One region of the Streptomyces sp. NBC_00659 genome, then DNA from elsewhere that is predicted to be linked to it. Evidence: riboswitches for the same ligand, from Rfam matches in the RefSeq annotation. Region 1 holds a riboswitch; the other holds the start of a gene.
The links. A riboswitch is a leader RNA that binds a small molecule or an ion and turns the genes downstream of it on or off. The one in region 1 is predicted to bind glycine.

Region 1 (7,498 bases):
GACGACTGGTAGGCGCTGACGTCGATGCCTCGCAGCATGGGGGGAGCCTCCGTGCATGGGGGGGGAGGGGGAGGGCCACGCGGGGCGGTCCCCGGGTGTCCCTGGCGAACAACTGCCGCTGTCCCGGGGGACGGTCGTCGGGGGGCGGCCGCCGTTGTCCACGGGGACAGTCCGTACGGGACAACTGCCTTGGGGATTCCCTCACTTCGCCCCCTCCACGCTCGCACGCGTGAGCGGCGCACCCGCACCGGTCGTCAGGGCCGGGCCTTTCGCCTGACGCAGCGCGCGGGAGCCGGCCCGCCCGGGAGCCGGAACCGCGCGGGAGTCGGCCCGCCGGCGCGCGTCAGGGGCCGAACCGGCCACCGGCGGGCGGTCCATGCCGACGAGAGCGCGCGGTCCGCCGACAGGACCGGGTCCGGCGCTCGCTCCGTCCCCGGTCCCCGCCGCTCCGGCCGGCCCTCCCGGGAGCGGGCCCGCCGCTCAGCACTCGATGATGTTGACCGCCAGCCCGCCCCGGGCCGTCTCCTTGTACTTGACGCTCATGTCGGCGCCGGTCTCCTTCATGGTCTTGATGACCTTGTCCAGGGAGACCATGTGGGAGCCGTCGCCGCGCATGGCCATCCTGGCGGCCGTGACGGCCTTCACCGCGGCCATGCCGTTGCGCTCGATGCAGGGGATCTGGACCAGGCCGCCGACCGGGTCGCAGGTCAGGCCGAGGTTGTGCTCCATGCCGATCTCGGCGGCGTTCTCGACCTGCTCGGGGCTGCCGCCCAGCACCTCGGCGAGCGCGCCGGCCGCCATGGAGCAGGCCGAGCCGACCTCGCCCTGGCAGCCGACCTCGGCGCCCGAGATGGAGGCGTTCTCCTTGAAGAGCATGCCGATCGCCCCGGCCGAGAGCAGGAACCGTACGACGCCCTCGTCGTCGGCGCCCGGCACGAAGTTGATGTAGTAGTGCAGCACCGCCGGGATGATGCCCGCCGCGCCGTTGGTGGGGGCGGTGACGACCCGGCCGCCCGCCGCGTTCTCCTCGTTGACCGCCATCGCGTAGAGGGTGATCCACTCCATCGCGTGGGCCAGCGGATCGCCCTCGGCGCGCAGCTGGCGGGCCGAGTGGGCGGCGCGGCGGCGGACCTTCAGACCGCCGGGCAGGATTCCCTCGCGGGCCATGCCGCGCGAGACGCACGCCTGCATGACGCGCCAGATCCCGAGAAGCCCCTCGCGGATCTCCTCCTCGGTGCGCCAGGCCCGCTCGTTCTCCAGCATCAGGGCGGAGATCGACAGGCCGGTCTCCTTCGTGAGCCGCAGCAGCTCGTCACCCGTGCGGAACGGGTACTTCAGGACCGTGTCGTCGAGCTTGATGCGGTCCTCGCCGACCGCGTCCTCGTCGACCACGAAGCCGCCGCCCACCGAGTAGTACGTCTTCTCCAGGACGAGCTCGCCCGAGGCGTCGTACGCGAAGATCGTCATGCCGTTGGCGTGGTACGGCAGGGCCTTGCGGCGGTGCAGGACCAGGTCGTCGTCGAAGGAGAAGCCGATCTCGTGCTCACCGAGCAGGTTGAGCCGCCCGGAAGCCTTGATCTGCTCGACCCGCTCGTCGGCGCCCTCCACGTCCACCGTCCGGGGCGAGGCGCCCTCCAGGCCGAGCAGCACCGCCTTGGGGGTGCCGTGGCCGTGGCCGGTCGCGCCCAGGGAGCCGTACAGCTCGGCGCGTATCGAGGTGACCGGGGCCAGCAGGTCCTCGTTGCGCAGCCGCCGGGCGAACATGCGCGCGGCGCGCATCGGGCCCACCGTGTGGGAGCTGGACGGGCCTATGCCGATCGAGAACAGGTCGAAGACCGAGATGGCCACGGGAACTCCTTGCTGGTTTCGCCGGACGCCGTTGTCCGACGGAGGTGGTGCGGGACTGCATGGAACGGGGCACCGCGCTCTGCTTCCAGTGTGCGCGGTGCCCCGGATATCCGTACGAAGAGAAAACGTACGGGTGAAAACATATGACGAAGAGCCTACGGAACTACTTCAGGCCGGGGTACAACGGGTGCTTGTCGGCCAGAGCGGACACGCGGGCCTTCAGGGACTCCGTGTCGTAGGACGGCTTCAGCGTCTCGGCGATGATGTCCGCGACCTCGGTGAAGTCCTCGGCCGTGAAGCCGCGGGTGGCGAGGGCGGGCGTGCCGATGCGCAGGCCGGAGGTGACCATCGGCGGGCGCGGGTCGTTCGGGATGGCGTTGCGGTTGACCGTGATGCCGACCTCGTGGAGGCGGTCCTCGGCCTGCTGCCCGTCCAGCTCGGAGTTGCGCAGGTCGACCAGGACCAGGTGCACGTCCGTGCCCCCGGACAGGACGTCCACGCCGACGGCCTTCACGTCGTCCTGGACCAGGCGCTCGGCCAGGATGTGCGCGCCGTCCAGCGTGCGCTGCTGGCGCTCCTTGAAGTCGTCCGAGGCGGCGACCTTGAAGGAGACGGCCTTGGCGGCGATCACGTGCTCCAGGGGGCCGCCCTGGAAGCCCGGGAAGACCGAGGAGTTCAGCTTCTTCGCGAAATCCTTCTTCGCGAGGATGATCCCGCCGCGGGGACCGCCGAGCGTCTTGTGCGTGGTGGAGGTGACCACGTCCGCGAACGGCACCGGGTTCGGGTGCAGACCCGCCGCGACCAGGCCCGCGAAGTGGGCCATGTCGACCCACAGGAAGGAGCCGGCCTCGTCCGCGATCCGGCGGAACTCGGCGAAGTCGAGCTGCCGCGGGTACGCCGACCAGCCCGCGATGATCACCTTCGGGCGGTGCTCCTTGGCGAGCCGCTCGACCTCGGCCATGTCGACCAGGCCGGCCTCGTCCACGTGGTACGCGACCACGTTGAACTGCTTGCCCGAGAAGTTCAGGCGCATGCCGTGGGTCAGGTGGCCGCCGTGGGCCAGGTCCAGGCCGAGGATGGTGTCGCCGGGCTGGGCCAGCGCGAACAGCGCGGCCTGGTTGGCGGAGGCACCCGAGTGGGGCTGCACGTTGGCGTACTCGGCGCCGAACAGCTCCTTGACCCGGTCGATGGCGATCTGCTCGGCCACGTCGACGTGCTCGCAGCCGCCGTAGTAGCGGCGGCCCGGGTAGCCCTCGGCGTACTTGTTGGTCAGGACCGAGCCCTGGGCCTCCATGACCGCGACCGGAGCGAAGTTCTCCGAGGCGATCATCTCCAGCGTGGACTGCTGGCGGTGCAGCTCGGCGTCGACGGCGGCGGCGACGTCCGGGTCGAGCTCGTGCAGGGGGGTGTTCATGAGCGACATGCGGTGACTCCTCAGCCGGCCGTGAAGGCGGTGTACTCGTCGGCGGACATCAGGTCCTCGGGCTCGCCGGCGACGCGCACCTTGAACAGCCAGCCGCCCTCGAAGGGAGCGGAGTTGACCAGGGCCGGGTCGTCCACGACGTCCTGGTTGGCCTCGACGACCTCGCCGTCGACCGGGGAGTACAGGTCGCTGACCGACTTGGTCGACTCCAGTTCACCGCAGGACTCGCCCGCGGTCACCGTGTCACCGACGGCCGGGAGCTGGGCGTAGACGACATCGCCGAGCGCGTTGGCCGCGAACTCGGTGATGCCGACCGTCGCGACGCCGTCCTCGGCGACGGACAGCCACTCGTGCTCCTTGCTGTAACGCAGCTGCTGGGGGTTGCTCATGACCTGAATTCTCCTGTACGCGGTGGAGTGCTGATGGAGGGAAGCGTGGGTGACCGGGCGGATGTGCCCAGGGTCACGTCCGGGGCCCTGGGAAGGGCGCCCGTCGGTACCGGCGCCCGACGGGCATCCGGTTCTTCATGCCCGGCCGGTGCGGACCAGTGTCACTTCTGCCGCTTGTAGAACGGCAGCGCCACGACCTCGTACGGTTCGTGGCTGCCCCGGATGTCCACGCCCACACCGGCCGTGCCCGGCGCGGCGTGCGCGGCGTCGACGTACGCCATGGCGATCGGCTTGCCCAGGGTCGGGGACGGGGCACCGGAGGTGACCTCGCCGATCACCTTGCCGTCGGCGACGACGGGATACCCGGCGCGCGGCACGCGACGGCCCTCGGCGATCAGCCCGACGAGCACGCGCGGCGGCTCGGAGGCGGCACGCTCGGCGGCTTCGGTCAGGGCCGTGCGCCCCACGAAGTCGCCGTCCTTCTCGAACTTCACGACCCGGCCGAGACCGGCGTCGAAGGGGGTCAGCGCGGTGGTCAGCTCGTGCCCGTACAGCGGCATGCCGGCCTCCAGGCGCAGCGTGTCGCGGCAGGACAGACCGCAGGGGACGAGACCGGCCGGGGTGCCCGCGTCGGTGAGCGCCTGCCACACCTTCTCGGCGTCGGCGGGGGCGACGAACAGCTCGAAGCCGTCCTCGCCGGTGTAGCCGGTGCGGGCGATCAGGGCCGGAACGCCGGCCACCGTGCCCGGCAGGCCCGCGTAGTACTTCAGGCCGTCGAGGTCCGCGTCGGTGACCGCCTTGAGGATGCCGGGGGACTCGGGGCCCTGCACGGCGATCAGCGCGTACGCGTCACGGTCGTCGCGCACCACGGCGTCGAAACCGGCGGCGCGCTCGCTCAGCGCGTCCAGCACCACCTGGGCGTTGGAGGCGTTGGCGACGACCATGTACTCGTGGTCGGCCAGGCGGTAGACGATCAGGTCGTCCAGGATGCCGCCGTCCTCCTGGCAGATCATGGTGTAGCGGGCGCGGCCGACGCCGACGGTGGCGATGTTGCCGACCAGCGCGTGGTTCAGGAGGGCCGCGGCCTCGGGGCCGGTGACGGTGATCTCGCCCATGTGGGAGAGGTCGAAGAGACCGGCCTTCGTGCGGACGGCGACGTGCTCGTCACGCTCCGAGCCGTAGCGCAGGGGCATGTCCCAGCCCGCGAAGTCGGTCATGGTCGCGCCGAGCGAACGATGCAGGGCATCGAGCGCGGTGTGACGGGGTGCGTTGCTGCTCATCGGTCTGGCTCCCAAGGCATGACGGCGAGGTCGTTCCTCCCCATCTGTCATCGGAACCTGAGAGGTTCATCACGACCACACGAATCGGTGGTCCTGACTTGCACCTTGGGTGGAGCCGCCGGAGCGGCCCGCTTTTCAGATGTGCCTCGCCCGCGCGGTAACGGTGCCTGAGAGATTCAAGGGAGGGACTTGCTCCTTCGGCGCCCGGGTACACGTACCCAGGACTCTCCCGCGCGGATTCAAGCGGCCGGTATGCAGTTGGCGCGGCCATCATCGCACGCGCTGTCGGATCACGGCAGCCCGACATCTGTGACGGGGCTGTGGCAGTCCGCGTATGGAAACGGGAAGCACCGGGCATTACCTTCTCTTTACACTCGACGGGGATGGGACTCCACATCCCAGGGGAGGACGGTCACGGTGAACAGGATCACGGCGTACGCGACGACCTCGGGTCTCGCACTGCACGAGCAGCCCGGCGCACCGGCCCGGGAGGCTCGCGGAGCGCGTCCCACGGTCGTCGTGCGGGATCTCCGCGACCGGGTCGGGCGCAGTCCGCACGGCCTCCGCTTCGGGGCGCAGGACCTCGTCGTCGTCACCGGACTGCCCGGCAGCGGCAAGTCGACGCTGATGCGCCGGGCCGTGCGGGGCACCCGCGTCGACTCCCAGGACACCCGCGAGCGCTGGGACGGCCTGATGGCCGGCCGGCTGCCGTACGCGGTCTACCGTCCCCTCGTCCGCCTCGCGCACTACGCCGGCCTGCGCCGCGCCCTGCGCGAGGGCGGCGGGCTCGTCGTGCACGACTGCGGTACGCAGGCCTGGGTGCGCCGCTGGCTCGCCCGCGAGGCCCGGCGCCGTGGCGGCGCGCTGCACCTGCTGCTGCTCGACGTCACACCCGGCACCGCGCTGGACGGCCAGCGCGAGCGGGGCCGGGGCGTCTCGCGCTACGCCTTCGCCCGCCACCGCGGCGCGATCGCCCGGCTGCTGCGCTCCGCCGAGACGGGAGACCTGCCCGAAGGGTGCGGTTCGGCGGTACTGATCGACCGGGACGCGGCGGACGTGCTGCGCAGAATCGACTTCGGCCACTGACCGGTCACGGTGGCCCACTAACCTTTCCAGCCGGAACAGTGGTTCGAAGCGGGCGGTAGACAGATGGACTTTCCGGCACAGGCACACCCCCATCCGCACGGCGGTTGGCCCGGCAACGAGCTGGAGGAGGTGTTGTCCTCCGCCCTGGGCGTGCCAGGGCCCTCGGCGGGCGCTCGCATCGTCGAGGTGCTCGGCCGCAGCTTCGTATGGGTGCCGCTGCCCAATGGCGGCGGTCCGGACAGTGGTCCGCTGGATCTGCCCACGATGGACATCGGGGGCCAGGTCTTCGTCCCCGTCTTCAGCTCCGAGGAGCAGTTCCGCCAGGTCGTCGGCGGTCACATGTCGTACACGATCGCGCCCGCCGTGGAGTTCGCCCGCGGACTTCCCCCGCAGGTCGGCATCGCGGTGAACCCGGACGGCGTGGTCGGCGTGCCGCTGCCGCCCATGGCCGTGGCCGAATTGTGCCGGGCCGGGCGGACCGAGCTGGACGGGGCGGCCAGCGGCGGCCGGGTGCGGCTCTTCGAGCCCGACTGGCAGGACGATCCGGTGGACTTCCTCGCCGCGGCCTCGGCGGAGTTCGCCGCGACGGGTGTCGTCCTGAGCGCCCGCCGCTGCCTGGCCAGCATCGAGGGCGACGAACCGGTCATGTTCATCGGCGTCGAGCTCGCGGCGTGGGAGGGCGACGCCCGCGCCCTGCCCCTGGACGCCCTGGGCCGTGCCCTCGGCCGCGTCCCGGTCAACCTTCCGGTGAACCTGGTCCTTCTCGACGTGACGCAGGACCCGGTCGGCGACTGGATGCGGGACCGGGTGCGCCCCTTCTACCAGCACGGTCACTGAACGGAGCCCGCGCCGGGAGTGCCCGGCCGGACCGCCGGCCGGCCGCGCGGGGCCCTCGGCCGCCCCGCGCGGCGGTTCCCGGCTCTCGACTGCTTCCCCCGGCGGAGCACGATCGCCGCATAAGCTGGTTTCATGGCCTGGTCGAGGTGTTGACCCATGTCGGTAACCGGTACCTCGGGCGTAAGGGATGAGTTCGTCGTGAATTGTTCGCGAAGGGGCGGTTGAAGGTGAGCGCGTCGGGCACGGCCGCGGCCGGGCAGGTCGAGCACATGCTGCGCCAGGTGACTCCCGGGCGTTACGACGCCTACGAGGCGCTCCTTCGCGCGCTCGCGACCCCGTCGTCCGGCCAGGTGTGGATGCTGCTCTGGCACGGCCAGGCCGGCTCCCCGGACGCCCAGTACGGGAACATGCAGGTGGACGGCCTCGGGTACGCGCCCTGTGTCACCTCCGCGCAGGAACTCTCGGCCAGTGGCTGGAACCGCAGTTACGAGGTCGTGGACGGGCTGGACGTCGCCCGCACCCTGTACCCCGACCACTTCGGTCTCTGGCTCAATCCGCATGCCCCGGGCGGCGGCCTCGGCATCCCGTGGCTGGATCTGCGCCGGATCGCCACGGGCCTGGAGCGGCAGCCCGCG
Region 2 (7,498 bases), 4.6 Mb from region 1:
GTCACCGCGCACCGCGCCAGGGAGACGCGGAAGCCCAGGGCGGCGACCGCCCGCTGTTCCGGGACCAGGTCACCGGTCCCGGTGGTCAGGGCGCGTCGTCTGTTGACCCTGGCCAGCCCGGCCGCATAGGTTTCGGGGAACCGTCAGCCTCGAGCGCGGGTGGAGGGTTCGCCTCCGATCCGTATGCGTCCCATGCCCCTGGTGGGCAGCCGCGGCAGGAGGATCCGTCCATGTCGGCCCAGGTGTGTACGAGGTGCGGTAACCGGAACGCGGAGAACAGCCGGTTCTGTTCCAACTGCGGTGCGCCGCTGCGGGGTGGACCGGAGCGTCCGTCGGAGCAGACGTCCACGATCTCCATCTCCGGCATCGAGGCTTACGACGCCGAGGTGACGGGCCAGACCGCCTCGCCGATGCTCTCCCCGGAGGCTCAGGCGGCGGTCGACGCGCTGCCGGTCGGCTCGGCGCTCCTGGTGGTGCGCCGTGGTCCCAACTCGGGCAGCCGCTTCCTGCTGGACGGTGAGCTGACCACGGCGGGGCGTCATCCGCAGAGCGACATCTTCCTCGACGACGTGACGGTTTCGCGTCGTCATGTGGAGTTCCGTCGTGTCGCGGACGGCTCGTTCACGGTCGCCGACGTCGGCAGCCTGAACGGTACGTACGTCAACCGGGAGCGGATCGACCAGGTCCCTCTGTCGAACGGTGACGAGGTGCAGATCGGCAAGTACCGGCTGGTGTTCTACGCGAGCCAGCGGGGCATCTGACCCTCCCCCAATTCCGTCCGGGGGGACACCGAGGGAATGTCCATGCTTCAAACACCGAGCGGCGGTGCCGGCAGCGGTACCGCCGCCGCGGACAGTGGGCTGATGAGCATCGGCGCGGTGCTGAGCCTGCTGCGCGACGAGTTCCCCGAAGTCACCATCTCCAAGATCAGGTTCCTGGAGTCGGAGGGGCTCGTCGAGCCGCGGCGGACCCCTTCGGGGTACCGCAAGTTCAGCGCGGACGATGTCGAGCGTCTCGGCCACATCCTGAGGATGCAGCGTGACCACTACCTCCCACTGAAGGTGATCCGCGAACATCTGGACGCCCTGGCGCGCGGTGAGCAGGTGCGTCTGCCCTCCGTGGGCCGCCAGCGCGACGCGGGGGAGGGTGAACCCTCCGGAGAGCTCTACGGGGAGCCCGAGGAGCCCACGGTGGCCCGGGTGGGCCGTGAGGAGCTGCTGGCCGCCGCCGAGATCGGTGAGCAGCAGCTCCAGGAGTGGGAGTCGTACGGGCTGATCGGTCCGTTGCCCGACGGTGTCTACGACGCGGAGGCGGTGACCGTCGCCGCGCTCGTCGTCGAGCTTGGACGCTTCGGGATCGAGCCGCGCCATCTGCGGGCGATGAAGGCCGCGGCGGAGCGGGACGCGGGACTGGTGGACCAGGTGGTCGCCCCCCTGCGGCGCCATCGCAATCCGCAGACGCGGGCCCATGCGGAGGCCCGTACCAAGGAACTCGCGGGCCTCACGGTGAAGCTGCACGCGGCGCTCGTGCAGACGGCGCTGGGCGTGCGTCTGCGCTGATCCGTGCCACCGGCGCGGGCCGCGGATCGTCCACCCGTTCTGTGCCCGACTACCCAAACGTCCCGGGCACGGCCTAGGGTTGCTGTGTGAACGAGCTCGATGTCGTAGGTGTCCGGGTCGAAATGCCCTCCAACCAACCGATCGTGCTTCTGCGTGAAGTGGGAGGCGACCGCTACCTCCCCATCTGGATCGGACCGGGGGAGGCGACGGCGATCGCCTTCGCCCAGCAGGGCATGGCCCCCGCACGACCGCTGACCCACGACCTGTTCAAGGACGTGCTGGAGGCCGTCGGCCAGGAGCTCACCGAAGTACGTATCACCGACCTGCGCGAGGGCGTCTTCTACGCCGAGCTCGTCTTCGCCAGCGGGGTCGAGGTGAGTGCCCGGCCGTCCGACGCCATAGCGCTCGCGCTGCGCACCGGAACGCCCATCTACGGCAGCGACGGGGTGCTCGACGACGCGGGCATCGCGATCCCGGACGAGCAGGAGGACGAGGTGGAGAAGTTCCGCGAGTTCCTCGACCAGATCTCGCCCGAGGACTTCGGCACCAACAGCCAGTGATCCGGCCGGGCGGACGCCTCTCCGGGTGGCATTTGCCCGCGGCGAGTGTGGTGTGCCGCGGCCCGCGCCGGGAGCATTCGGCTAGCCTTTCCCCGCGGTAGGGCACGGGAAACCACTCTTAGGGTGATTATCACTCGGCGTGCCGAGTGTGGCGATCGTTGACGCGCCCCTGGTGACTGCCTACCGTCGAGAAGGCAGGTCAAGGACGGAGGTCGGCGTGAGAAGCAGCGGCGACGGTACGGCTGGGGGTGCTCCCGGACACGGTCCGGGAGAGAGCGGCCCGTACCCTCCCCCAAGCTCTCGGCTCGGCTCGAGCAGGGGGCGCCCTCAGCATGGCAGCGCGGCCGATCACGTTCCGGTGCGGCCGGCGGCAGTGTCCGACGAAGAAGGGACTGTTCCCGAGGAGGTCGGTTACCGGGGACCCACGGCGTGCGCCGCCGCGGGCATCACCTACCGGCAGCTCGACTACTGGGCGCGGACCGGACTGGTCGAGCCCAGCGTGCGTCCCGCCTACGGGTCGGGGACACAGCGCCTCTACAGTTTCCGGGACGTGGTGGTCCTCAAGATCGTCAAGCGGTTCCTGGACACCGGGGTGTCGTTGCAGAACATCCGCACCACGGTCCAGCACCTGAGGGAGCGCGGCTTCCAGGACCTGGAGCGCATGACGCTCATGAGCGACGGCGCGACGGTCTACGAGTGCACCTCCCCGGACGAGGTCCACGCCCTGCTTCAGGGCGGCCAGGGCGTCTTCGGTATCGCCGTGGGAGTGGTGTGGCGGGACGTCGAGGGCGCCCTGTCCCAGTTGCACGGAGAGCGCGTGGACACCGGCGAGACGCTTCTCGCGCACCATCCCGCCGACGAACTGGCGCGCAGGCGCAACCGCGCGGTGTGAGCCGCTCCGATGACGTGATGCCCCGGCGTGCCGGGGCATTGTCAGTGGCGTAGGGCAGCATCGGAGATGTGAGAACCGCGCCCACGATCCTGCATCTCGACATGGATGCCTTCTTCGCCTCGGCGGAGCAGGCATCCAAGCCGAGCCTGCGCGGGAAGGCCGTCGTGGTGGGCGGGCTCGGGCCCCGTGGAGTGGTCGCCACCGCCTCGTACGAGGCACGCGTCTTCGGGGTGAACTCCGCGATGCCCATGGCCCAGGCCCGCAGACGGGCACCGAACGCCGCCTATCTCGTGCCGCGCTTCGGGCTGTACCGAGAGGTCAGCGAGCAGGTGATGGGGCTGCTGCGGGGCCTGTCGCCGCTGGTGGAGCCGCTCAGCCTGGACGAGGCGTTCGTGGACCTGGAGGCGGGCGGGACGGCGTGGGACGAGGCGTCGGCGCGGCTGACCGGTGCCAGGCTGCGCGCGGACATCCGGGCCGTCACGGGGCTCACGGGGTCGGTGGGGCTCGCCGCCTCCAAGATGCTGGCGAAGATCGCCTCGGAGCAGGCCAAGCCGGACGGTCTCGTCCTGATCGAGCCGGGCACCGAGCGCGCGCTGCTGGGACCGATGCCGGTGCGGACGCTGCCGGGCGTGGGGCCGGCCACCGGCGACCATCTGCGCCGGGCGGGCATCACCACCGTCGAGGAGCTCGCCGAGGCGGGCGAGGACGAGCTCGTACGGCTGCTGGGGAAGGCCCACGGGCACGCGCTGTTCGCGATGGCGCTGGCCCACGACGAGCGGCCCGTGGTGGCCGAGCGGGAGACCAAGTCCGTGTCGGTCGAGGACACGTACGACGTGGACATCCACGACCGGGTCCGGGTGGAGCTGGAGGTGCAGCGGCTCGCGGACCGGTGCGTGCGGCGGCTGCGCCGGGCCGGACTGTCGGGCCGGACCATCGTGCTGAAGGTGCGCCGGTACGACTTCTCGACGCTGACCCGGTCCGAGACGCTGCGGGGGCCCACGGACGACCCCGGAGTCGTCAGGGAGGCCGCCGCCCGGCTGCTGGAGGGCGTGGACACGACCGGTGGCGTCCGTCTGCTGGGGGTCGGCGTCACCGGGCTCGCCGACTACACGCAGGAGGACCTGTTCGCGCAGGCGCAGGCCGCGGCCGCGGGGGAACCGGCGGCCGAGGAGCACGCGGCGGACGAACCGGCCGAGGTGGCCGTCGCGGACGGGGAGACGGCGCCGGCGGAGCGGCGGTGGCCCTCCGGACACGATGTGCGGCATGCCGAGTTCGGGCACGGCTGGGTGCAGGGGAGCGGGCTGGGACGGGTCACGGTGCGGTTCGAGACGCCGTACTCCGGGCCCGGCCGGGTGCGGACCTTCCGGACGGACGATGCGCAGCTGGAACCGGCCGACCCGCTGCCCCTGGTGGAGCGAAGACCCGAGGACGCCGACGGGCTGCCGGCCGGCCCCGGGCCGTCGGTGTCAGCGGTCGGGACGCACGGTCCCGGCCCTGGGGATCAGGTGTCCTCCGAGCCCGCGAGCCGGCCGAAGTCCCGGTCCGGCGGCGGAGGGGACGCCACGTCGAGTCCGTAGTGGTGGTAGAGCTGGAGCTCCTGTTCGGGGGAGAGGTGCCGCCCGACGCCGAAGTCGGGGGCGTCCTTGATCAGGGCCCGGTCGAAGGGGATGCGCAGGGTCCCCTCGATGATCTCGCTGGGCTCCAGGGGCACGAAGGCGTCCCTGCTGAACAGCCCGGTGCGTATGGCCGCCCACTCCGGGACACCGGTCGCGTCGTCGAGGTAGACCTCGTCGATCGTGCCGATCTTGGTGCCGTTGCTGTCGAACGCCTTGCGGCCGATCAGGTTGCGCGGATCGATGTCGGTCTGCACGGTCCCTCCAGTGGTCGCAAACTCATCCGTAAGTACTACAAAAGAGCACATTTGTGAAGGTGGCCACTCGAAGGCTGCTGTCTTGTCCTCGCTGGTAGGCTGGCAAGTGGCTGCTGATCCCGTGCGGGAGAGTCCTCCGGATTTCGCGGAGGCGCCGAAGGAGCAACTCCTCCCCGGAATCTCTCAGGCTCACGTACCGCACGGACGAGGTCACTCTGGAAAGCAGGGCGGGTGCCGATGGCCTCCGCCCTCACCGACGGTGAAAGCCGGATCGTCCACGGGACCATCCGGTGAAACTCTCAGGTTGAGATGACAGAGGGGGAGGCCGTCGGGGTACCCGTGCCGGGGTGCCCCTCGAAGGTCGCGTCAGACCAGGAGGCCTCCGCCATGACCGCCCCTCGCATTCCGCTCTCCGAGCTCGAACAGGGAATTCCCTTCGAGCAGCGCCACATCGGGCCCGACTCCGAAGCCCGGGCCAAGATGCTCGCGCAGGTCGGATACGGCTCGCTCGACGAGCTGACGGCCGCCGCGGTGCCGGATGTGATCAAGAACGCCGAGGCCCTGAAGCTGCCGGCCGCCCGCACCGAGGCCGAGGTACTGGCCGAGCTCCGCTCCCTCGCGGACCGCAACCAGGTGCTCGGTTCGATGATCGGCCTCGGTTACTACGGCACGTTCACGCCGCCGGTGATCCTGCGCAACGTCATGGAGAACCCGGCCTGGTACACCGCGTACACGCCGTACCAGCCGGAGATCTCGCAGGGCCGTCTCGAGGCGCTGCTGAACTTCCAGACCGTCGTCGCCGAGCTGACCGGGCTGCCGACCTCAGGCGCCTCCCTCCTCGACGAGGGCACCGCCGCCGCCGAGGCCATGGCGCTGTCCCGCCGGATGGGCAAGAACAAGAAGGGCCTCTTCCTGGTCGACGCGGACGCGCTGCCGCAGACCATCGCCGTCATAGAGACCCGCGCCGAGCCGACCGGCGTCGAGATCGTCGTCGCCGACCTCGCCGACGGCATCCCGGCCGACCTCGCCGGGCGCGAGATCAACGGCGTGCTGATCCAGTACCCGGGCGCCTCCGGTGCCGTACGCGACATCAAGCCGATCATCGAGCAGGCGCACGAGCTCGGCGCTGTCGTCACCGTCGCCGCCGATCTGCTCGCCCTGACCCTGCTGACCTCGCCCGGCGAGCTCGACGCGGACATCGCGGTCGGTACGACGCAGCGCTTCGGCGTGCCGATGGGCTTCGGCGGCCCGCACGCCGGTTACATGGCGGTGCGCGAGAAGTTCGCGCGCAGCCTCCCCGGCCGACTGGTCGGTGTGTCCGTGGACGCCGACGGGAACAAGGCGTACCGCCTCGCCCTGCAGACGCGTGAGCAGCACATCCGCCGTGAGAAGGCGACCAGCAACATCTGCACCGCCCAGGTGCTGCTCGCCGTGATGGCCGGCATGTACGCCGTCTACCACGGTCCCGAGGGCCTGCGGACCATCGCACGGCGTACCCATCGCTACGCCACCGTCCTGGCCGCGGGTCTCACCGCCGGCGGCGTCGAGGTCGTGCACGGCGCGTACTTCGACACGCTCACCGTGCGGGTCCCGGGCCGTGCCGCCGACATAGTGGCCGCCGCCCGCGACAACGGCGTCAACCTCCACCCCGTCGACGCCGACCAGGTGTCGATCTCGTGCGACGAGACGACCACGCGCGAGCAGCTCGCCGCCGTGTGGACCGCGTTCGGTGTCGAGGGCGACGTCGAGGCGCTGGACGCGAGCGCCGAGGACACCCTGCCGGCCGCGCTGCTGCGCACCGACGAGTACCTCACGCACCCCGTGTTCCACGACCACCGCTCCGAGACGGCGATGCTGCGCTACCTGCGCAAGCTCTCCGACCGCGACTACGCGCTCGACCGCGGCATGATCCCGCTGGGCTCCTGCACCATGAAGCTCAACGCGACCACCGAGATGGAGCCGGTCACCTGGCCCGAGTTCGGACAGCTGCACCCCTTCGTGCCCGCCGAGCAGGCACAGGGCTACCTGACGCTGATCCACGAGCTGGAGGACCAGCTCGCCGAGGTCACCGGCTACGACAAGGTGTCGCTCCAGCCCAACGCCGGTTCGCAGGGCGAGCTGGCCGGTCTGCTGGCCGTCCGCGGCTACCACCGCGCCAACGGTGACGACCAGCGCACCGTCTGCCTCATCCCGTCCTCCGCGCACGGCACCAACGCCGCCAGCGCCGTGATGGCCGGCATGAAGGTCGTCGTCGTGAAGACCGCGGACGACGGCGAGATCGACGTCGCGGACCTGCGCGCCAAGATCGAGCAGTACCGCGACGAGCTGTCGGTGCTGATGATCACGTACCCCTCGACGCACGGTGTGTTCGAGGAGCACGTCGCCGACATCTGCGCCCAGGTGCACGAGGCCGGCGGCCAGGTCTACGTCGACGGCGCCAACCTCAACGCCCTGGTGGGCCTCGCCAAGCCGGGTCACTTCGGCGGCGACGTCTCGCACCTCAACCTGCACAAGACCTTCTGCATCCCGCACGGCGGCGGCGGCCCCGGCGTCGGCCCGGTCGGTGTGCGCGCGCACCTGGCGCCGTACCTGCCGAACCACCCGCTCCAGCCGGAGG

Region 2: it holds a riboswitch for glycine, as region 1 does, so the genes downstream of both, gcvP (aminomethyl-transferring glycine dehydrogenase) here and gcvT (glycine cleavage system aminomethyltransferase GcvT) in region 1, are expected to answer to the same signal.

Annotation. Positions count from the first base shown of each region.
Region 1 covers NZ_CP109031.1:6,536,286-6,543,783, forward strand. The annotation lists gene OG410_RS28665 (glycoside hydrolase family 25 protein) at 1-38, opposite strand, end outside; gene OG410_RS28670 (L-serine ammonia-lyase) at 481-1,848, opposite strand; gene glyA (serine hydroxymethyltransferase) at 2,012-3,271, opposite strand; gene gcvH (glycine cleavage system protein GcvH) at 3,283-3,660, opposite strand; gene gcvT (glycine cleavage system aminomethyltransferase GcvT) at 3,822-4,940, opposite strand; glycine riboswitch at 4,975-5,085, opposite strand; glycine riboswitch at 5,086-5,182, opposite strand; gene OG410_RS28690 (AAA family ATPase) at 5,358-6,026, shown strand; gene OG410_RS28695 (enhanced serine sensitivity protein SseB) at 6,090-6,863, shown strand; gene OG410_RS28700 (enhanced serine sensitivity protein SseB C-terminal domain-containing protein) at 7,091-7,498, shown strand, end outside.
Region 2 covers NZ_CP109031.1:1,914,362-1,921,859, reverse strand. The annotation lists gene OG410_RS08215 (FHA domain-containing protein) at 1-761, shown strand, start outside; gene ftsR (transcriptional regulator FtsR) at 804-1,559, shown strand; gene OG410_RS08205 (bifunctional nuclease family protein) at 1,646-2,119, shown strand; gene OG410_RS08200 (MerR family transcriptional regulator) at 2,337-3,011, shown strand; gene OG410_RS08195 (DNA polymerase IV) at 3,080-4,588, shown strand; gene OG410_RS08190 (PRC-barrel domain-containing protein) at 4,513-4,881, opposite strand; glycine riboswitch at 4,996-5,090, shown strand; gene gcvP (aminomethyl-transferring glycine dehydrogenase) at 5,269-7,498, shown strand, end outside.